One region of the Pseudoalteromonas sp. BZA4 genome, then DNA from elsewhere that is predicted to be linked to it. Evidence: predicted binding sites of a transcription regulator. Region 1 holds the regulator's gene; each other region holds the start of a gene.
The links. Region 1 encodes FliA, which starts transcription of late flagellar genes. Its sites were predicted from a motif close to CTAAAGNTNNNNNNNNNNNNGCCGATA; they were not measured.
Positions count from the first base shown of each region.

Region 2: a site for FliA is predicted at 6,038-6,064, ahead of ABMY41_RS15410 (VC2046/SO_2500 family protein). Genes of this name have one in related genera too.
Region 3: a site for FliA is predicted at 3,199-3,225, ahead of ABMY41_RS09010 (DUF4402 domain-containing protein). Genes of this name have one in related genera too.

Region 1 covers NZ_JBECOT010000029.1:21,317-29,007, forward strand. Annotated here, with positions in the region: gene flhB (flagellar biosynthesis protein FlhB) at 1-991, shown strand, start outside; gene flhA (flagellar biosynthesis protein FlhA) at 1,063-3,174, shown strand; gene flhF (flagellar biosynthesis protein FlhF) at 3,195-4,676, shown strand; gene ABMY41_RS12890 (MinD/ParA family protein) at 4,669-5,529, shown strand; gene ABMY41_RS12895 (RNA polymerase sigma factor FliA) at 5,556-6,266, shown strand; gene cheY (chemotaxis response regulator CheY) at 6,307-6,690, shown strand; gene ABMY41_RS12905 (protein phosphatase CheZ) at 6,708-7,475, shown strand; gene ABMY41_RS12910 (chemotaxis protein CheA) at 7,491-7,691, shown strand, end outside.
Region 2 covers NZ_JBECOT010000041.1:22,700-30,390, reverse strand. Annotated here, with positions in the region: gene ABMY41_RS15435 (dicarboxylate/amino acid:cation symporter) at 1-642, opposite strand, end outside; gene ABMY41_RS15430 (DUF5916 domain-containing protein) at 858-3,191, shown strand; gene cysK (cysteine synthase A) at 3,387-4,355, shown strand; gene ABMY41_RS15420 (hypothetical protein) at 4,511-4,951, shown strand; gene ABMY41_RS15415 (DUF6172 family protein) at 5,026-5,325, opposite strand; gene ABMY41_RS15410 (VC2046/SO_2500 family protein) at 5,488-6,003, opposite strand; tRNA gene ABMY41_RS15405 (tRNA-Tyr) at 6,116-6,200, shown strand; tRNA gene ABMY41_RS15400 (tRNA-Tyr) at 6,250-6,334, shown strand; gene ABMY41_RS15395 (SprT family zinc-dependent metalloprotease) at 6,403-7,083, opposite strand; gene ABMY41_RS15390 (ion channel) at 7,186-7,691, shown strand, end outside.
Region 3 covers NZ_JBECOT010000016.1:32,695-40,385, reverse strand. Annotated here, with positions in the region: gene ABMY41_RS09030 (thymidylate synthase) at 1-661, shown strand, start outside; gene galU (UTP--glucose-1-phosphate uridylyltransferase GalU) at 688-1,569, shown strand; gene ABMY41_RS09020 (SPOR domain-containing protein) at 1,917-2,486, shown strand; gene ABMY41_RS09015 (SPOR domain-containing protein) at 2,560-3,165, shown strand; gene ABMY41_RS09010 (DUF4402 domain-containing protein) at 3,277-3,861, shown strand; gene ABMY41_RS09005 (DUF4402 domain-containing protein) at 3,884-4,351, shown strand; gene ABMY41_RS09000 (fimbria/pilus periplasmic chaperone) at 4,360-5,151, shown strand; gene ABMY41_RS08995 (hypothetical protein) at 5,172-7,691, shown strand, end outside.

The sequences.
Region 1 (7,691 bases):
ACTTTATGGTCCTGAAATTGGCAAAGGTCTTTATAATGTGATGGGGCGCTTATTAAGCCTTAATCGTAATGAAACCTACGACACCACTAAAATGTTTTCAGTGTGGGGAATTGTTGCGGATGCGTTGTTATTTCCTATGGCAATGTTTGTGTTGATCATCGTGATAGCCGCTTTTGTTGGGAACACTTTACTGGGGGGCTTTAACTTTAGTTGGCAAGCGGCAGCACCAAAAGCAAGTAAGATGTCGCCGGCTAAAGGTATTAAACGTATGCTTGGCCCTCAAGCAGGAGTAGAGCTAGTTAAGTCTATTTTAAAATTTGCTGTGGTTGCTGGCTTTGCGGTGTTTTTAATTAATACCTTCTTTGATGAAATATTACATTTAAGTATTGAAAGTGCACCTGGAAATATCATTCACGCGCTTGAAATTCTCGCTTGGATGTTTTTAGGCTTAACCTGTACTTTAATACTCATTGCCGCAATTGATGCTCCTTTTCAGAGTCATAAGCACCACAAAGAGCTTAAAATGACTCTACAAGAGGTGAAAGACGAATACAAAAATTCTGAGGGTGATCCACAAATAAAAGCGCGTATTCGTCGTACTCAGCGTGAAATGTCGCAAAGGCGTATGATGCAAGACGTGCCTGATGCCGATGTGATCGTAACCAACCCGACCCATTATGCTGTAGCACTAAAATACGATACAGCTAAAGCGGGTGCGCCTATTGTTCTTGCCAAAGGCGTGGACGAGCTTGCTATGCAAATTCGTAAAGTAGGCAAGGGTAATGACGTGCCAATTGTTGAATCACCCATGCTTACACGTGCGCTGTATCACACCACTGATGTGGGCAATCAAATACCCGATCAGCTATTCACTGCCGTTGCGCAAGTGCTAGCTTATGTCTTCCAGTTAAAACGCTTCCAAAAAGGGCGCGGTAAACGCCCTGTACCACTTAATAAAAAGCTCCCAATACCCGATGCCTACAAATACTAAACAGTAAATTTATAACTTGGAATAGTTATTGCAAATTCCGTGTAGTGTCAATTTTTTGAAATTGTTGAATTATGGAATTTAAAGCGGTATTACAACAACTTAACAGAGATAAAAAAGAGTATGCGAAGGGTATCGGCACGCCGTTAATGGTACTTGCTGCGCTGGGCATGGTGATTTTACCCCTGCCGCCATTTCTTTTAGATATTCTATTTTCGTTTAATATCGCGTTAGCACTGGTGGTGTTACTAGTTACTGTTTACACCATGAAACCACTTGAATTTGGTATGTTCCCTGCGGTTCTACTAATTGCAACCATCATGCGCTTAGCACTGAATGTCGCCAGTACCCGTGTGGTATTGCTAGAAGGTCATAACGGTGGAGATGCAGCCGGTAAAGTTATCGAGGCCTTTGGCTCGGTGGTTATCGGCGGTAACTATGCAGTTGGTTTAGTGGTCTTCCTAATTTTAATCATTATTAACTTTGTGGTTATCACCAAAGGTGCTGGCCGTATTTCTGAAGTATCAGCTCGCTTTACTCTTGATGCAATGCCAGGTAAACAAATGGCGATTGATGCTGACTTAAACGCCGGTTTCATCAGTGCAGAACAAGCCCGTGAACGTCGTGAAGAAGTTACTCGTGAAGCCGATTTCTATGGTTCAATGGATGGTGCAAGTAAGTTCGTAAAAGGCGATGCGATAGCGGGTATCGTTATTCTCGTGATTAATATCGTTGGTGGTTTATTTGTTGGTATGATCCAACATGATTTATCGTTCAGCCGTGCGATGGAAGTGTACACCTTGCTAACCATTGGTGATGGTCTAGTTGCACAGCTACCTTCACTATTACTGTCAATCGGTACCGCAATCGTTGTTACCCGTCAAAATGAATCGCACAATATGGGCGATCAAGTTAAGACACAGCTAGGTAACGAAAAATCACTTTATATTGCATCGGGTATTTTGATCATCATGGGTCTTGTACCAGGTATGCCGCATATTGCATTTTTAAGCTTAGGTGCATTACTCGGTTACCTTGCTTATTTCACACAACAACAAAAAGCCAAAGCAGAAGCCGAAAAAGCAGAGCAAGAAGCAAATGGTGGTGCACCAGGTACAGGTGTTGCCAACAAACAAGAACAAAAAGAACTGGGTTGGGATGATGTTCAGCAAGTTGATGTTATTGGTTTAGAAGTGGGTTATCGCTTAATTCCACTTGTTGACCAATCTCAAGGTGGTGAACTGTTAAATCGTATTAAAGGTGTGCGTAAGAAGCTTTCTCAGGAACTTGGTTTCTTGGTACCTCCTGTGCATATTCGCGATAATTTAGAGCTCGACCCTAACGCTTACAGAATTACTATGATGGGTGTTTCAAGCGGTGAGGGTGAGCTTAAGCATGGTGATGAGTTAGCGATTAATCCGGGCCAAGTATTTGGTCCAATCAAAGGGGTTGCCACTACAGACCCTGCATTTGGATTAGATGCGGTGTGGATCAAACCTGACCAAAAAGATGAAGCTCAATCACTTGGCTATACCGTCGTTGATTCTGCAACTGTGGTTGCAACTCATATTAGCCAGTTACTTACTAACAGTGCTGCTTTACTACTTGGTCATGAAGAAGTACAAAATTTACTAGATATGTTAGCGAAGAGTCATCCACGTCTTGTTGAAGGACTGGTTCCTGACGTATTACCACTTACTACTATCGTAAAAGTGCTACAAAACTTACTCAATGAAGGGGTGGCAATTCGCGATATGCGCTCGATTGTTCAAACCCTTGTTGAGTATGGCCCACGTAGCCAAGACCCAGATGTACTAACGGCTGCAGTGCGAATTTCACTGCGCAGACTAATCGTTCAAGACGCTGTTGGTATGTCTTCTGAGATCCCTGTCATAACCTTGGCGCCTGAGTTGGAACAGATGTTGCATCAGTCACTTCAGAATGCAGGTGACGAAGGTGCCGGAATAGAGCCAAGCCTTGCAGAGCGACTTCAACAATCATTGAATGAAGCGCATCAAAACCAAGAAATGGCCGGTGAACCTTCGATACTGTTAACGTCAGGAATGTTAAGAACTGTGTTATCTCGCTTCGTTAAGTACACCATCCCAGGTTTAAGGGTGATGTCTTACCAAGAGGTACCAGACGAAAGACAGATTAAGATTGTCAGCTCAGTAGGCCAACAATAGGATAGTAAAGGGGTTGAACCATGAAAATTAAACGTTTTTTTGCTAAAGATATGCGCACAGCACTGAAAGAAGTGAAAGATGAACTAGGTGTTGATGCGGTTATTATGTCGAACAAAAAGCTTGCTAACGGCGTTGAAATCGTTGCAGCTGTTGATTACGACAAAGCAGCCCCGAAAGCCGAAGCTAAACCAGCCGTGGCACAATCAGCACCTGCTCCAGAGCATAATTTTGTTAAACCTGAGCCAATGCGTGCTAAACCTGAGCCGCAAGCGAAAGTTGCTGATAGCCTACAAGCGTTACTTGAGCGTCAAGCCCCACGCCCTCGTTCGCCAGAGCTTGCGTCAATGTTTAGTCAATCTGGTATTGATACGAGTGAACACTATCAACCAAAAGAGCCAAGCTTTGAGCAGCAACAGCCTGAATATAAGCAAGCTCCTCGTTATCAACAGCAAGCAGCACCTCGTGTACAAACTCAAGCACATAGCTTAGGTTTTGATGACGACTTAGATTCTGGTTTTGATGATTTAGATTCACCAGCCGAGCACAAAAACTCAGCACCTGCGAATCAATCAGAAATGACGACTATGCGCGAAGAAATGAATGCGATTCGTCAATTACTTGAACACCAAGTATCTGGCCTAATGCAACAAGATATGGCGCGCCGCGATCCGACTCGTGCATGTATGATTGACCGCTTAGCAGGTATGGGCATTGAACGTGATGTTGCTGAGCAAATGGCGTGTTTCATTCCTGACGATGTATCACGTCAACAAGCGTGGCAAGCACTTCTGCAAATGGTTGAAAACCAAATGCATACAACGAATAACGAAATCCTGCGTCAAGGTGGTGTATTCGCATTAGTGGGTCCAACAGGCGTTGGTAAAACAACCACAGTTGCAAAATTAGCTGCACTGGGTGCACAAAAATATGGTGCTGATAAAGTGGCGTTGATCACCACTGATACCTACAGAATTGGTGCCTACGAACAATTGGCTACTTATGGTCGTATTATTGGCTGTGGTGTTAAGCAGGTAAAAGATGCGAATGAATTAGCTGAAGTGTTATACCATTTACGTAATAAGCGTCTAGTATTAATAGACACAGCGGGTATGAGCCAACGTGATTTACGTTTAACTGAGCAGTTAAATACCCTAATGCGTAATCAGCGTGTTGATATTCGTAGTTATTTAGTATTAAGTGCTACAGCACAGATAAATGTGTTGCAAGAAACCGTAAGACACTTTAAAAAGGTTCACCTAAGTGGCTGTATCTTCACTAAATTGGATGAATCTTTAAGTTTAGGTGAGATTATTAGCATAGCGATTCAAAATCGCCTGCCAATAGGGTATCTTACTAACGGTCAGCGCGTTCCTGAGGATATTCGCGTAGCGAATGCTGAAAAACTAGTGAAAAAAGCTGAACAATTGTATTTAAAACGAGCAAAAGCACAACATTCAAGACGTCAAGCAGTAGCGTCGAACACAGTAGGGATGTATGATTAATACAGTATTAGATCAAGCAAGCGGCCTGCGCAAAATGAATCAAAATAATAATAGTGGCGTTAAAGTTATCGCTGTTACTGGCGGTAAAGGTGGAGTGGGTAAAACCAACGTTTCACTCAATACCGCAATCGCATTAGGTCAGCAAGGAAATCGTGTATTAGTATTAGATGCCGATTTAGGTTTGGCAAACTGTGACGTAATGCTTGGCCTTCGTGTTGAACGTAATTTATCTCATGTTTTGTCAGGCGAGTGTGAGCTTGACGAAATTCTTGTTGAAGGCCCTGCGGGCATCAAAATTGTACCAGCGACGTCTGGTTCACAAAGTATGGTTGAATTAACGCCATCTGAGCATGCAGGCCTTATTCGCGCTTTTAGCGAGTTAAACACCGAATTTGATATATTAATTGTTGATACCGCCGCAGGTATTTCTGACATGGTATTAAGCTTTTCTCGTGCAGCCCAAGACGTTGTTGTGGTTGTATGCGATGAACCTACCTCAATTACTGATGCTTACGCACTTATTAAAGTGCTTAGCCGTGAGCATGGCGTATATAAATTTAAAATTGTTGCCAATATGGTGCGCAGTTTGCGTGAAGGGCAAGAATTATTTGCTAAACTTTCAAAAGTAACGGATCGTTTTTTAGATGTTTCAATGGAGTTGGTAGCAACCATTCCTTATGACGAGAACATGCGTAAATCTACGCGACGTCAAAAGGTGATTGTTGAATTATTCCCAAACTCTCCGGCAGCGGTGGCGTTTAAAACATTAGCAACAAAAGCAGTTAAGTGGCCGATCCCTAATCAACCGTCTGGCCATTTAGAATTTTTTATTGAAAAACTAGTAAACGGCTAACTATGACAACATCGGTGAATAAAGCGATGGGATATCAATCAGCACAGAATTTAAATGCGATTGTCGAAAAACATGCCTCTTTAGTCAAAAAAGTGGCATGCCATCTAATTGCTCGTTTACCTGCCAGTGTGCAACTCGATGATTTAATTCAATCAGGCATGATAGGCCTAATTGAAGCGTCAAAAAACTTTGATGCTAGCAAAGGTGCTAGTTTCGAAACCTTCGCTGGAATTCGTATTCGTGGTGCGATGTTAGACGAAATTCGTAGAGGTGACTGGGCGCCACGCTCTGTTCACCGAAATGCCCGCCTTGTGGCTGAAACCATTTCCGAATTAGAAAGCTCTTTAAATCGTGAGCCCAAAGATACTGAAGTCGCTGAAAAACTTGATATTACGCTAGATGAGTACCATCATATTCTACATGATGTAAATTCGAGTAAAGTATTAGGTATTGAAGATTTAGGTGTAGATGAAGACGTTATCACACCAGTAGGTCAGGATTTAGGACTAGACAAACCGTTTAATAACGTTAAAAATGAGCGGTTTAACCAGTCTCTATTAACGGCTATCCAATCGTTACCAGAAAGAGATGCTCTCGTTTTGTCTTTGTACTACAACGACGAAATGAACTTAAAAGAAATAGGACACATACTCGATGTTAGCGAGTCGCGTGTGAGTCAAATACATGGTCAGGCGATGATTAAGCTCAAAGCAAAAATCAATGACTGGATTAATTAGTAGTAAGTAAATAAAGGTTCAAACCTCACCGGAGGATGTTTTGGATAAAAACATGAAAATTCTTGTTGTTGATGATTTTTCTACAATGAGACGTATCATTAAAAATCTATTAAGGGATTTAGGTTTTACCAATGTGCAGGAAGCTGACGACGGTTCAACAGCATTGCCAATGCTACAAAATCAAGAATTTGATTTTGTTGTAACAGATTGGAACATGCCTGGTATGCAAGGTATTGATTTGTTACGTGCAATTCGTGCTGATGATAGCCTTAAGCATATTCCTGTTTTAATGGTGACAGCTGAAGCGAAAAAAGAACAAATTGTTGCTGCTGCTCAAGCAGGTGTAAATGGCTATATCGTTAAACCATTCACTGCTGCGACACTTAAAACCAAATTGGAAAAAGTGTTTGAACGTCTAGGTTAATCTAAGGGGAGAGGCTTATGTCAGCACTTGCTGCGCCTCAAATAAGTTTAGAGCAAGCTCGTCAACTTGTTGAGTATCTTGAAAATGGTGAACAAGAAAAAGCGGATAAGCTCATTCTTGACGCTGCATCAAAAGAACAATCAGAGTTGTTTGCTGAAGTCGGCAAATTGACGCGTCAGCTTCATGAAGCATTAAAAAACTTTGACCTAGATACTCGTCTCACTGATTTAACTACCGAAGCGATCCCAGACGCTAAGCAGCGCTTAAATTATGTTATGGAAATGACAGAAAGCGCCGCCAATAAAACCATGGATGCGGTTGAAGCAAGTTTACCAATAGCGCAACAACTTGCTGATGAAATTGCCGCAATCAAACCTACGTGGGATCGTTTAATGAACCGAGAAATTGAACTCGGTGAATTTAAATCGTTATGTCATAGCTTAGATAAGTTCATGAATAACTCGCATACCAAAACCGATGAGCTCCAAGGTTTGATGACTAATGTGCTGTTGGCGCAGGATTATCAGGATTTAACCGGACAAGTTATTCGCCGTGTTATTGAGTTGGTGCGAGAGGTAGAAGACAGTTTAATTAATCTCTTAACTGTGTTTGGCAGTCAAGAAGATGGTCATCAACAACAAGAAAAACAGGCCATAGAAAAAGCACCTGCAACAAGTGACACACTAGCAGGTCCTGAAGGGCCAATTATTGATAAAGAGTCTCGCGATGATGTTGTCTCAGGACAAGATGAAGTCGATGATCTATTATCAAGCCTGGGCTTCTAAGAGGAGAGTAGCTGCATGAGCTTTGAAGTCGATGAAGATATATTACAGGATTTCCTTGTTGAAGCAGGAGAAATCTTAGAGCTTTTGTCAGAGCAATTAGTCGAGCTTGAAAACAACCCAGAAGACAAAGATCTATTAAACGCCATTTTTAGAGGCTTCCATACTGTTAAAGGTGGTGCAGGCTTCTTAAGTATGACTGAACTTGTAGATGCGTGT
Region 2 (7,691 bases), on a different contig from region 1:
AGATACATATAAAACAGTAAGCCATAGCCAATGCATAATTAATGCAGCTAGCAAAACAATACCAAATGTTTGCAGCGTATCAACCACGGTGCCAGCAACTGTCATTTCCGCGAAAACACCGGCAATGTAGAAAGGTAACGCAGGAATAATTACTTTTGCTAATAAGCCATCAATCACATCACGGCCCTGATCAGATACTTTCTTTAACGTATCAAGCTGTAACTGGCTCATACCAATACCAAAAATGAATGCCGCAGCAAGTGCTGTCATTACACTCATAAGAGGTGGAATTTCTAAATCAATAAAGCTGCCCACTTCGGTAGCAACTTCTGCTTCAAACGTTAAACCGCCATCAAACAATGGGATCATAGCGCTGACAAGTAAAAACGCTAAGGTTCCAGCAATAACGGTTGAACCATATGCAAAGCCAACTGTTTTTCCTAACAAGTGGCCTGACCCTTTTGGTAAACCAGCAATACCTGATGCGATAAAAAATAAAATAATTAACGGGATGGTAAAGGTGATCAACTGACCTATTATTTCTTTTACTGTGTAAAGGAGTTCAACACCTGTTAGTGGCACATATAAGCCCACTAAAATACCGGCAACAATACCAGCAATTAATTTTAGAATTAAATTCATAACGATCACTTCAATTTTTAGGTGGTAATCTTTTACCACGTTTTAGTTTACTTTTGTTATAAAACAGCCAAATTAACGTTTAACTGCGCAAATTACCACCACAGCTTGTTAGAATCTAATTTGAACGTAAATATATGCGCCCTGTCGCGTTGCATTTGTTAACAAAGTTGCAAATTAATAACATGCTCGCAGTTTTGAATACCCGTATAGTGCTTATGTATAAATCAATGTTAAGTGCCGCTCTATTAAGCGTGCCTTTTACCAGCTTGGCCACCAGCCAACCCGTCACCCTTCCTTTTATTGCGGAGCAAGCAACAATCGACGGCCAGCTCAATGAGCCAAGTTGGCAACGTGCCAAAAAAATTACCATAGACAACGTTACTTGGCCTTACGAAAACAGTAAAAGCCCAGTTACCACCCACGCTTATGTTTATGAGGATGGCGAAACACTTTTTATTGGCTTTGAAGCGAATGATCCAAACCCAGAACTTATTCGTGCTTTTTACCGTGACCGTGACGCAGCCTGGGATGATGACCTAGTCGGGCTAAAAATTGATTCATACAATAATTCTCAATTAGCTTATCAATTTTTTATTAACCCACTTGGCGTACAACAAGATTCAATAGAAAACGAACTGACCAAACATGAAAGCTCATCATGGGACGGTATTTGGGATAGCGTCGGTGTTATTCATGATAAAGGCTACACAGTTGAAGTTGCCATTCCATTACGCGTATTGAATTTTGACGACAGCGTAGCAAGTAAGACTATGGCGATGGAGTTTTTACGCTTTTTACCGCGCAGTGAGCGGTTACGTATCTCCAATATGCAAATTGACCATGGTAACAACTGTTGGATTTGCCAAATGCCAAGTTACCAAGGCTTTGAACAAGCAAAGCAAGGCAATAACGTGGCGATTATTCCATCTGTGGTGCTTGGCAAAAATGAGACACGTGATATTGATGGCGCACAAGTGGCTGATTGGGAGACAGAAAACAATACTGAAGCCAGCCTCGATGTTAAATGGGGGATCACACCAGATATCACCTTAAATGCGACGATTAATCCTGATTTTTCTCAGGTTGAAGCGGATGTAGCACAATTGAGTGTGAACAATAATTTCAGTTTATTCTTCCCAGAAAAGCGTGCCTTCTTTTTAGATAACGCTGACTACTTTGCCTCAACACTTAACCTTATTCATACCCGTAATATTGCCCAGCCAGATTACGGCACCAAGATCACCGGCAGCAAAAATGGTCATACATTTGCCGGCTTCATTGCCAATGATACGCAAACCAATGTGTTGATCCCGGGCAATTTAGGCTCATCGCTTGTCGTCCTTGACGAGACAAGTGAAAACGGTGCCCTGCGTTATCGATACGATTTTGAATCTGGGTTATCACTCGGTTCAACGGCAACACACAGACAAAGTGATGATTATAAAAACACAGTCTACAGTATTGATAGCAAATACAAACCAACAGTGAACGATGTTTTCTTAGTACAAGTATTAAAGTCACAAACGCAATACAGCCAAGATTTTATCGATGAGTTATGTGATGGTGATAACTGCTTACAGCCCGAGCAAGTAATCTGTGAATTAAATAGTGACTGCGACTATAACGAAGGCGTACTTCGTGTTTTAAGTAAAGAACAGCAATCCGGTACTGGCTACTACCTAAAGTATCAACACGACGAGAAGTACTGGCGTGCCTTCGCTGATTATAATTATCGTGATGCTGATTTAAGAGCTGACTTGGGCTTTATCTCACAAGTTGATTTTAAAAAGTTTACGACTGGTGGCGAATACCGCTGGTATGGCGATAAAGGCAATTGGTGGAATCGCGCTAACCTTTACGCCGATTGGGATATTACCCATAACGAAAATAACGAACTTCTTGAAAAAGAAGCACAAACTAGTTTTTCAGTCAGCGGCCCGTTACAGAGCTTTTTTGAGGTCTCTGTTGAACACCGTAACCGCACCGGCCTTCGCCACGATAAATCACGTTTAGATATCGACGGCAACACTGACTTGTTTAGCGAAAATGGCGTTGGCTTTTACAGTGACTTTAAACCAAAAGCAGGGGTATTTGCTTCTTTATATATGTATACAGGTAATGCCGTTGATTTAGCGAATAACCGCGTTGGTGATAAGTTCCATATCCGCCCTGTGCTGAATATGAACCTTGGTAAGCATTTTGAAGTGCGTTTACGTCATACTTATGAGCAGCTTGAAGCCAATGGCAGTGAAGTATTTACCGCCAACTTAAGTGATGTACGTTTTACTTACCAATTCAACGTGAATAGCTTTTTACGTCTTGCAGTCATTTATACCGATTTAGAGCGTAATCAAGCTAATTACATAGATGATGTTGATAGCCAATATAAAAACCTAGCCACTCAGCTGTTGTATTCTTACAAGCTGAACCCGCAAACGGTTTTCTTTGCAGGTTACTCAGATAATGGCTATCAAGATGATGAGCTATCATCAATTACTAAAGAGCAGCGTACGTTATTTGCTAAATTTAGCTACGCTTGGTTGCTTTAAGACCCTAATAGCGCACCTTTTGGTGCGCGACCTTCTTTTCCCACCTTATTACTAAATGCTATAAGCCTATTCGCTATATGTTATAGCCAAACTTTACTTTCGTTTTTATTTCACCACAGTAAAGTGTGACTATTACAGATCACTAGCCTTAGCTAGTTGATCAACGATTGAATAAATTGCTTCCAAGGGAACACTATGTCTAACATTTTTGAAGATAATTCATTAACGATTGGTAATACACCAATTGTAAAGCTTAACCGCGTAACCTCAGGTAATGTTTTTGCTAAAGTTGAATCACGTAACCCAAGCTTCAGTGTTAAATGCCGTATTGGCGCTTCAATGATCTGGGAAGCAGAAAAGTCAGGTGTATTAACCAAAGAAAAAGAGTTAATCGAGCCGACTTCAGGTAACACAGGTATCGCACTTGCGTTCGTAGCAGCTTCTCGTGGCTATAAGCTAACCCTTACTATGCCTAACACAATGAGCTTAGAGCGTCGTAAATTATTAAAAGCCTTAGGTGCTAACCTAGTATTGACTGATGGCGCTAAGGGTATGAATGGCGCGATTGAAAAAGCAAAAGAAATTCAAGCCAGTGAGCCTGAAAAATACATTCTTTTACAACAGTTCGAAAACCCAGCTAACCCGAAAATTCACTTTGAAACAACGGGCCCTGAAATCTATGAAGCAATGGACGGTAAAATCGATATCTTCGTAGCAGGTGTTGGTACTGGTGGTACTATTACGGGTGTTAGCCGTTACCTTAAACTAGAAAAAGGTTTAAATGTACAATCGGTTGCTGTTGAACCAACTAACTCTCCAGTTATTAGCCAAACATTAGCTGGTGAAGAAGTTAAACCAGGCCCTCATAAAATCCAAGGTATCGGTGCAGGCTTCATTCCTGGCAACCTTGATTTAGAAGTTGTAGACGCTGCAGAGCAAGTATCAAATGAAGATGCGATTGCTATGGCTCATGAACTGATGAAAAACGAAGGTATTTTAGTGGGTATTTCTTCTGGTGCAGCAGTAGTTGCGGCAAAACGCCTTGCTGAAAAACCTGAGAACGCAGACAAGAACATTGTGGTAATTTTACCAAGTGCGACTGAGCGTTACTTATCTAGCCCATTATTTGCTGAAGAGTTCAGTGATAAAGAGCTAGTTCAGTAACCACTAAGAATCACTTAGTTGTTAAAAAAGGATGCAGACATGCGTCCTTTTTTATTACCTAAAATAAATAAAACCAATAATTTTACCGAGTTAACTTTACATCATGCTCATTTAGTCACACACTTAATTTTAAGTTCACTCGAAAAACTACAACAATGAAAAATATACTTTTAACTTTTATCCTTCTAAGTAGCAGCATTCTTTTCGGTTGCGGTTCTGAAGACGCACCAAAGGGCGAAAAAAACACCCCAGGTAATGTAGCGACTCTCTATTTTGATGCTTTGTACAACCAGAACGATTTAAACCTTGCAATGGAATACGCCACGCCGAAAATGGCGCGAATTATGAAATCTTATGGTACTGCTGGGCAGTTCGCTCGTAACCTGGTTAATATGCAATACGATGAAGTAGTAATTGAAGTCGATATGACTAACATGAGCTTGCGCGAACAGTATGGCGATAAAGCCAACATCAATTTAATTTTTACAGGTTATTTTAATGGTAAGAAAATTGATGATATGCGCAGTGTGAAAATGATGCGTAAAAAAGGCAATTGGTACATAGAAAAAATTAATGCAGATCCATTTGCGCGATAATTAATTACTAAAACTAAAAAAGGGCCTGAAGGCCCTTTTTTGTATTAGAGTATTACTGCAGAACAGTATGGGTATTACTCTTCGTCAAACTCTTGATGTTGACGCTGTGCAGGACGCGCTAAGATTTCAACGTAAAACGATGTAAGCTGTTTTGCTTCAATATCGCTAATACATTTATTAATCTCTGCCACGTGAACGACATTGGCCTCTTCCGCTGATTCACCAAACTTACAGTCAAACGCCCAATAGTCGGCGCCTGCTGGGAGTCTTTTATTACGCTCACGTTTTAAGTATTTTTTTACTTCGTGCTTGGCTGCATCAACCATACGAGGATATTTAATTTTCTCGTGGTTTAGCGTGAATGTTTTCTTCATTATAGTCCTAGTAACTTGGTTCAATGACAATGGCATTAAGCCATAGACTGCTATTATAACAAGCACATCTTAATTTAGCTGTACTTTTTGCAGTTTTACTTAAATATAAGTCTATTCTTAGTGTATTCGAAGTCTATGACATTTCGATTAAGCCACTTATACCTAGGCTGTAGCTAAATGAAGAGGTTGATGTATCGCCTCGTCAGTAAGGCTATCATAAAATGCAGCTGCATCGATTTGTGGGCGCTCAACGGGTTTATTTTTTTCATAAAAGCGTTTTCTAACTGCAGGCTCACAGTTATCAATCACTTCTAGCGGCACATGCTGCTTATCATCACGAACATTCAGTGGCTCTGGGTTTAAACAATGACGTAATCTGATGTCTGATAAACCACCTTGCAATAGTCTAAGTGCATTTTCTTGCCCAATCAGCATATCAAACTGTTCGGGAGCCAATGGTTGTGTGGGGCCTGCACCTAACTCGGTGCGCAAAGCAGATTCAGATACTTCAGGATTGCTTAATTCAGTTTTTGGCAGGTGAAACTGGCTAAAATCGAGCGCATCATGAGAAAGCATTGCTAGTAATAAAGCAAACTCTCCAGAGCGGTGCTCGTGAACACTTTTATTTAGACGATTATCGAGTTGGCTCTCTGTGAGCAACAAACCATCAATTTGCATAGTCTTTAGCCAAATAGTTTCTTGATTAACCAGTTATCGGCATTTATGCATTTTTCTTTAGTTTTTTTCTTTACTTAAATAATAAGTTTGCTATTATCAGCGCCGTTGCATTGGAGGGGTTCCCGAGCGGCCAAAGGGATCAGACTGTAAATCTGACGGCTCAGCCTTCGCTGGTTCGAATCCAGCTCCCTCCACCACTTTCCTTCTTAGAAAAGTGGGGCCAGATGCAATAGTAAAAATTTGTGTGGAGGGGTTCCCGAGCGGCCAAAGGGATCAGACTGTAAATCTGACGGCTCAGCCTTCGCTGGTTCGAATCCAGCTCCCTCCACCACTCTTTACTCTCGCTAACTTTACTCTCGCTAACTTTACTCTCGCTAACTTTACTCTCGCTAACTTAAGCTACCAACTCAAACTACTTCCATTTGCTTTTAACCATTGCTCGGCTTTTTTATAATTTGGATAATACTGGTTCACACGTTGCCAGAACTTAGCGCTATGGTTCATATGTAAAAGATGCGCAAGCTCATGTACAACCACATAATCAATCACCCAGGTTGGCGCACTTGCTAAATGTAAGTTAAAAGTCAGCTCGCGGCGTTTATTACAACTGCCCCAACGACGTTTATAATGTTGAATTTTAAGCTTTGTAGGGAGCGATTCAGACATCTGTACACAATAATCATGAACACGCATTTCGATATAGCTCTCAAGCTTTTCATGTAAAAACTGCTCCAGCAAAGCGAGGTAGTTAGCTTCTTGATGTTTGACACGTGATGATATTGATAAGGTAAGCTGAGACTGTGCATCTTGTTGCCACATGCTTTTCGGGCCTTTAGCGAATACTATCGGCACGTTTTGCCCAAACAACTTAATAGTGGCGTTTACTAATGGTAGTTGACGGCGCTCAGCATGAATGGATTGTTTGGCTATTTGTTCAGCGACCCAACCTTGCTTGGTCTTTAACCAGGCATCAATCTCAGTTTGTGAAACATAAAAAGGCGCATAAACGGTCAATTTCTGCTCGGCAACTTTAATTGCCACTGTGGTTCTGCGTTTACTGCGCTTTAGGGTGTAATCCAACAAAGGTCAGCCAATTCGATTAATAAAAATAAGAGATTCCATTTTACCCTGCTAAATAGCTGCTAATCTATAAAGATGACTCACAAATAAGTTTTCACCTTTATGCCTGACAAACCATGTTGTAGTTATACCTCACCAACAGGTAACAAGTGCCAAGAAACAGATATGGGCTCTGGATTTTGCTTTTGGCATGATAGTAAATTTGATAAATCAGGGCTAGATCTAACCCAAAAATTAGAGCGCTATGCAAAAAAAGGTGGCTTATTAGAGGGCCTGCAATTGCAAAGAGCGAACCTTTCAGGACTTAACTTAATAAAGCAGGATGACGAAGAAGGTTATGATCTCTCCTATTGTAATTTTTATCGTGCGAATTTAACGGGCGCTCACCTATTTAATAATAAAATAGCCAATGCTTCATTAATGAAAGCTAATTTACATAGCGCGAGTTTGCATTACTGTGATTTAAAAAATACCAACTTACTAGGTATTAAGCTCAACGACAGCAGAATTGATAACATCGAATTGGGTGACCAATTATTACAAGAAGCGGCTGCATTTAAAGCACGTAAAAATAAACAGCATGATGAAGCACGAGACTTATTTGAGCA
Region 3 (7,691 bases), on a different contig from region 1:
TTTACGTGGTTACGACAGCGCTGCACAGTTTCGTGATATCGGCTGTATGACTTGGAATGCTAACGCAAACGAAAACAAAGCTTGGCTAGAAAACCCGCATCGTCGTGGTGAAGATGATATGGGTCGAGTGTATGGTGTGCAAGGCCGCAGTTGGCAACGCCCGGATGGCAGCCACCTTGATCAACTTAAAAAAGTTATCGATAACTTGTCAAAAGGGATTGATGATCGAGGTGAAATCGTCACTTTTTATAACCCAGGTGAGTTTGAGCTAGGTTGTTTACGTCCTTGTATGCACACGCACACCTTTTCTTTGTTGGGCGATACTCTATACTTAACATCATACCAACGTAGCTGTGATGTGCCGTTGGGTTTGAACTTTAATCAAATTCAATGTTTTGTGTTGCTTGCATTAGTTGCGCAAATCACTGGTCACAAGCCGGGTAAGGCGTATCATAAAATAGCGAATGCGCATATTTATGAAAACCAACTTGAGTTGATGCGTGATGTGCAGCTTAAGCGTGAGCCTTTCGCGTCGCCAGAATTAAAAATAAACCCAAACATTAAATCACTAGAAGACATTGAAACCTGGGTTATAAAAGATGATTTTGAAGTAGTAGGTTATCAGTGTCACGATGCAATTAAGTATCCGTTTTCAGTGTAAGAACAATAAAATTTAAGGAGAAATCAATGAAAGCTGTGATCCCAGTTGCTGGTCTTGGCACGCGTATGTTACCTGCAACAAAAGCAATTCCTAAAGAAATGCTTCCTATTGTTGACCGCCCGTTGATTCAGTACGTTGTAAATGAAGCAATTTCAGCAGGAATTAAAGAAATTGTTTTAGTAACGCATTCAAGTAAAAACTCAATTGAAAACCACTTTGATACCAGTTTTGAGTTAGAAGCTACGCTTGAAAAACGTGTAAAGCGCCAATTACTTGCAGAAGTACAATCAATTTGTCCGAAAGATGTCACGATTATTCAAGTTCGTCAGGGTGAAGCGAAAGGTCTCGGCCATGCTATTAACTGTGCAGCTCCTATCATTGGTAATGAACCATTTGTAGTTATCTTGCCGGATGTGATCATCGATGATGTAGCAAGCGACCTTAAAAAAGATAACTTAGCTGAAATGATCCAGCGTTTTGAAAGTACGGGTGAAAGCCAGATTATGGTTGAACCTGTGCCACAAAACGAAGTTGATAAGTTTGGTGTAGTAGATTTAGGTGATGTAAAAATTCAACAAGGTGAAAGCGCTGCTATTTTAAACATGGTTGAGAAACCTCCTGTTGATCAAGCACCTTCAAACCTTGCTGTTGTAGGTCGCTACGTATTGAGCAAAAATATTTGGCCATTACTTGCAAAAACCCCAGCTGGTGCTGGTGATGAAATCCAATTAACAGATGCCATTGCTATGCTAATGGAAAAAGAAATTGTTGATGCTTATTCAATGAAAGGTAAAAGCCACGACTGCGGCAGCAAAATTGGTTATTTAAAAGCCATTGTTGAATTTGCACTGCGTCGTGATGAATTCAAAGGTGAGCTAACAGACTTCATTAAGTCGCTGGTTAAATAAGCAATGCAAACCATCTAGTTAAAAATTATGTAAAAAAGTGCCTATATGGCACTTTTTTATTATTTACATAAACCTTACAATTGCCGATTATTACCCAATAAAGGATTTTTCTGATATACCTTTGTCTTAACTCATTGTTACTATTGAATGTAAATTAATTGTTTCATCTTAAGTTTTTTCAATTCAGAACTAAAATAAAAAATTATAGTCGAAACGTTAATTTGTTAGTGGTTATGTTTTATATCTCAAATTATCTTATTAAGTGTTGATGTACAGGTAAGTACTAACAGTGTGCTCTTCTTTGGATAAGAAGTTGTTTTTTAATGGTACTTTAAAGAATCCTGATTATGAAATGCTACTTAAAGTCTTTACGTTACAGTTTATACCTAGTGGTGTTACTAGCTGTATCTGGCTGTAGTAATAATCCTTGGCATTATTTTCTTGAAAATCAAACTCTAAACTTAGATTTTCCCAACCTTTTTAATAAATCGTTCAATCAGCCAAGTACTTATCATGTGCAAATGCAAGCGAGCCCAGATAGGGTAAGCACAAACTATTCATCAGTTAAAACTGTTAAGCAGACTTCAGATAAAAAATTTAGCTCTGTGCCAGAGTCATCGGCAAAGGCTGAGCTTTCTAATCATAGTTATAGTTTTGCTTTACAGCTTATGTCTGTTGGATCTGAACAAGGCCTGGCTTATTCATTTAAAAAAATGGTTAAGCGTGCTCCAAGCATCTTTCAAGGTAAACCGATACTCAATGTTGAAGTAGCACAAGTAAATGAGCATACTTATTATCGTCTTAAGTTTGGCCGTTATAAGTATTTAAAAAATGCGAAAGCCGATTGTGAAGCGATTAAACGACAAGGCATTGATTGCTGGGTAAGCAACTACACTGACAACCGAGTTTATTTTTAGCGTCAAATATTCACTCTAAAGGTGGCATTTTTATTGCTAAGATTTAAGTCTGTTTTTTAGAATTGACGTCACCATGCATTTTTCTATTTTCTCTAAATATCTACTGATAACCATCAGCTTAACTGCTTTGACAGCATGTATGATGAGCCAAGAGCAAACTCAGCCAGCTTATACTGAGCAGCAAGTACAGCAATTTGCTGCCGAGTGGCAAAATCAACAGCCGAGCATTGAGCGCCTTTCAGCCATGGAAAAAGACCTTGCGTTGTTAATCGAAGTGCTATCAGCTAATAGTGATTTAACTGCGCTGCAATCAGCAGAGCCACAAAATGATGTGATTATTCATCAAAGCGAACAAACGCAAGTACTGAAAGCATCATCAACAGACTCACTTGAGGCGATTATTGCAGCAAACAAAGCGGTTGAAGCGGGTGTGCAATTAGGTTTATATTTAACACCGAAAAAAGTTAGTTATCAGGTCTTAAAGCTCAAACGTGATTATCCTGCTGTTTTAAATGGCCTTGATTTTCGTTTTAAAACACGAGAGCAAAAAGGCGTAACCTTGTATGGGTTAAGGGCTGGTCCATTTGCAAATTATACTCAGGCTACTGCATTTTGTGAGATAGCCAAAAGAATGGGGCAAACCTGTGTGACGGCACCATTTATTGGAGAGATGCTTTAAGCATCTTTCCTCTTAAAAATTAGGAAATTAATCTTAAAGTATTTGTTCTAGAGGTCGATAAAGCTTAAGATACAGAAAAATGGCTTAGCCATTTAATTATAAGGACTTAATATGAAATTACCTCTTTCTCTAATTGCATGCTCATTAGCATTTTCTGCTTATGCCACTACTGAATCTTTCAGTGCAACAGTAAAGGTTCAAAACTCAGTCGTTTTAACAAAAGGAAATGATCTAAATTTTGGTACTATTCGTGCCGTAGCCGATCCTTCAGGTGTTGCGCAAGCTGTTTTAACTATCAACCCAGAACCTGATGCAAGCCCTGTTTCAACAAGAACAGATGTATCTCCTGCGATTATTTCAATTATTGAGCAAGGGTCTCCTGCTTCATTTACGGTATCGGAAGCGGTGCCAAATGCGCGTTTGTCGATTACTGATCCCACTGCTAATACTTTAGCTTCTGATGGGCAAGGTTTAAATGAGCCAAACTTTATTGTTGATGGTTGGAGATATTTTATTACTTCTGGCCCAAATGCCAATGCTTACTATCTTCCTGGCAGCCCAAATTTAACAGCAGATGCTGACGGCAGTGTTGAGTTTAACATTGGTGCCAATTTATCTACCGCAAATACATCATCATCTGAGCCTTATCGTGATGTTGAGTATACAGGAACTTTTCAACTAGAAGTTGCCTATTAATTATTAGTTTGGGCAATTTATCATGCGCTTCTTGCTATTAGCCACTGTGCTATTTTCTGTTTTCTCTTTGCCTCTACAAGCAGCGAGCTCAGAGCAACAAGCGCTTGATTTTGGCACTCTGGTTATTTTAGCTAATACAAATATCAGCTCTGTAATTGTCAAAGATGATGGCAGTATCAATACACAGGGCTCTATTTATGTACTTAAAAATGGCCGCCCAGCAGAGTTATTACTCACTGGCTTACCAGCCAGAACTCAGTTAGAGATAAAGCCACTTTCTACAGCTCAGCTAATACATGATGTAGATGGCAGTACAAGTGCTGGATTTTCTGTACGTCTAAATGGTTTTCCCAAATTTGTGATTAGCAATGAGTTTGGTGAGGCAAAAGTATTTATTGGCGGTATTTTAACAACAGATCGTAGCGCTAAAGCATACGCAGATGGTCATTACTCTTCTTCAACTTATTTAGAAATATCAGTCGATTACTAAGGATAGATATGTTCGCAAAACGTCTTTTATGTGGACTCTTTTTTGTTTTATTCAGTCAATACGCAACGGCAAATTTACTTATTTCACCAACGCGAGTTTCATTTGATGAGCGCCAACGTAGCGCAAAAGTCACCGTCATTAATAGTTCAGATGAATATAGAACATATCGCGTGGTATGGAGCGAAAAATTAGCGCTCCCCGCAGGTGGTTACCAAACATTGAGTGAGCCTGTAGCAAGGAGCCTTTCACCAATGACGCGTTTATCCCCAAAGCAAATTCGCTTAGCACCGGGCGAAAGGCAAACGGTTAAAATAGCGATTAGAAAGCCTAAGAATTTGACTAAAGGGGAATATCGTTCTCATTTACTATTTCAAGCCTTACCAAATGAAGATAAAGCAGCTAAGGCTGGGCTTAAAGTAAACATGATTTTGAGTTTTAGTATTCCAGTTATATATCGTGAACAAGGTGAGCTACCAAAAGTTGCATTTCAAACTGCAGAAATAGTTGAAGATTCTCTAAACAAAAAACCAAAAATTGCCGTTAAATTAACAGAAGAACAAGGTTTTAGTAGTTACGGTCGACTTAGCGCGTATGTTACTAACTCTGCAGGTAAACAAGAAAAAATCGCAGAAATCGGGAATCTAAGCTTATACCCTGAAATTGAACAAGCGACTGTATTGTTAGATTTATTCTCTGGTAAACAGATGCCAAAACAAGGGAACATTGAGCTTAAATATCAAGGTGCCGATGAGTATGAAGGCGTCGATTTTGGCTCATATACATTGCCTATTCGACATTAGGGATTAATGCGAAAAAACTTATGAATCGCTTATTTGCGTTAGGGCTTATGCTATTAAGCCCTATTAGCTTTGCTAATTCGACTGTGAGTACAGAGGATGTACTAGCTAGACTCAATGCCATAAAGGCTAAGCTAAATGGCGAGCAGCTTCATGCTCCACAATCAAAGCATACACCTGCTATCAATCATTCTGCAGACACCTTAGACACCCAGCAGCGAATTGCGACTGGGGAGTTTTTGCTATTTTCAATTTATTTAAATGAAAATTACCTCGGTGAGATTTTTGCCCTTAAGTCTGATCAAGACATATTGTTGGGGCTTTCAGGGCTAGTTGATATCTTACAATTAGCAATCAATGTCGATTTATCAGCCGAGAGGGCAGAAGGTTGGTTCATCAACACTAATAAAACCTTTCAATTAACAGCTCAAAAAGAGCTGATTACAGATAACAAAAAGTGGCAGCTTACTGAGCAACAAATTAGTGTTGACGATGATATTTATATTGAGGCAGCAGTACTTGCAGAGGCTTTAGAATTTAAGCACCGCTCTGACTACGCAAGCTTAGAGCTACATATTGAAACTGAGTCTGTTTATCCGGTTGTCGCCCAAGCGCAGCGTCACAAAAAACAACTGCAAAGCTATAGTACTCAAAAACAAGCAACCTTACCTTGGAAACCAAGCCCATATCAGGCCTTATCTGTCCCTGTGGCTGACTTACAATTGAATTATACCCAAGATAATGATGGCAGTCAGGCTAGTTACTCATTACTTGGCTCGCAAGATTTTGCATATTTAACGATGGAATACTTTTTATCGGGTCGTGAAAGTGATTTATTGAATAACTCAAGGCTAACTTTCTCCAAGCAAGATGTGAATAATCAATTATTAGGTCCACTTGCTGCAAGTCTTATTGAAGTAGGTGATGTCACAGCTACGCAAGTTGGCAGCCGTTATAACAACCAATACGGTCGCGGGGTTAAAATTTCGAATTATCAACTAGGGCAAGCTATTGATAATAATCGGGTGAATCTAACTGGTGCAGTACAGCCAGGTTGGGATGTTGAATTATATCGTAATGGCATTTTGATTGATCAGCAGCTGAGCTTGACTGATGGTCGCTATGTTTTTGCTGATATTGATTTACTGTTTGGTGAAAACAGCTTTGAGTTGATCTTTTATGGCCCACAAGGACAAGTAGAGCGAAAAACTGAGTATTACTACATTGATGGCACGCAGCTTGAGCAAGGGGAAGCTGTTTATGAGTTTTCTGTTTCAGAGCAAGGTGAGCAGTTACTTGGCAGCAGTAACTACAGTGCCAACAAGGGCTGGGTTGCTGCAGGGCGATACCAATATGGTGTGAGTGATAACATTGCCATGTATTCAGGCTTCATGGCGCAAAAACGAGAGCAAGATGAGCTATATCATGTTGCTCTAGGAACGAACCTTAGCTTGTTAGACAGGTTTTTGGTTAATCTGGAATATGAAGAAAACAATCAACAACAAAGAGAATTTGAATTAACAACAAGAACTAAATTGGCTGATCAGTCTTTGCTATTCAGCGCAACGAACCGTACTGATAATCAGAATGGTCGAGATATAACGCTGAAAAGCTATCAGTTTGATATGTCTGGTGAGCTGATGAAAAATGATTTTGGGCGGCTCAATTATCAGAATAACTTTCTGATTCAACACGCACAAAGTGGTGATTTAAAGCAAGTTTATAACCGTTTAAATTACAACTATGCAAACGTCTCTATAAATAATTTATTGCAGTGGCAAGACTTAAGTGTTGGGCAAGAAAGTGTTGATGGTACGACGCGTTTACAAACACGCCTAGGTAGAGTGTATAGTCGGTTTGGGGTTAATTATCGACTCTCTCCGGTTAGTGAAATAGTGAGTTATGAAGCTGAGTTTAGCAGAAGTTTAGGCCCAAGCTTACAAACAGAACTAACTTTAAGGGATTCTCTAGATTACGATGTTCAGTCTGCCGAATTAGGATTAACGTGGCAAAATGACAGGATTAACTTAAGCAGTAATGTCAATTACGACAGCAATGAACAATGGCAAATTCGCTTAAATAGTCGATTTAGTTTTGGTTTTGATAGTCAATATAATCAGCCATTTATGAGTAATCGAACATTGACCAATACTGGTAGCTTGATGGTTAATGTGTTTTTAGATGAAAATGATAATGGCCTTAAAGACTACAATGAAAAAGGCTTGGCGGGTGTTAAAGTAAAAGGCTTACAAAATTATCGCCAAGCTATTACCGATGAACAAGGTATTGCGATTCTTTCAGCTATGCCAGCTAATCGCACAACAGATATAGTGCTCGATCGTGACAGTTTTTCTGACCCTTTTATGATCCCTGCCCACGATGGTTTCTCCATAACACCACGAGCAGGTTTTGTTGAGTACATGGATTACCCAGTAAATAATGCCAGCGAAATAGAAGGTACTGTTTATCAGCAAACAGAGCAAGGCTCTAATGTTCAACCTTATGCCCAAATTACTTTAGTGGATGAACAAGGTAATGATGTA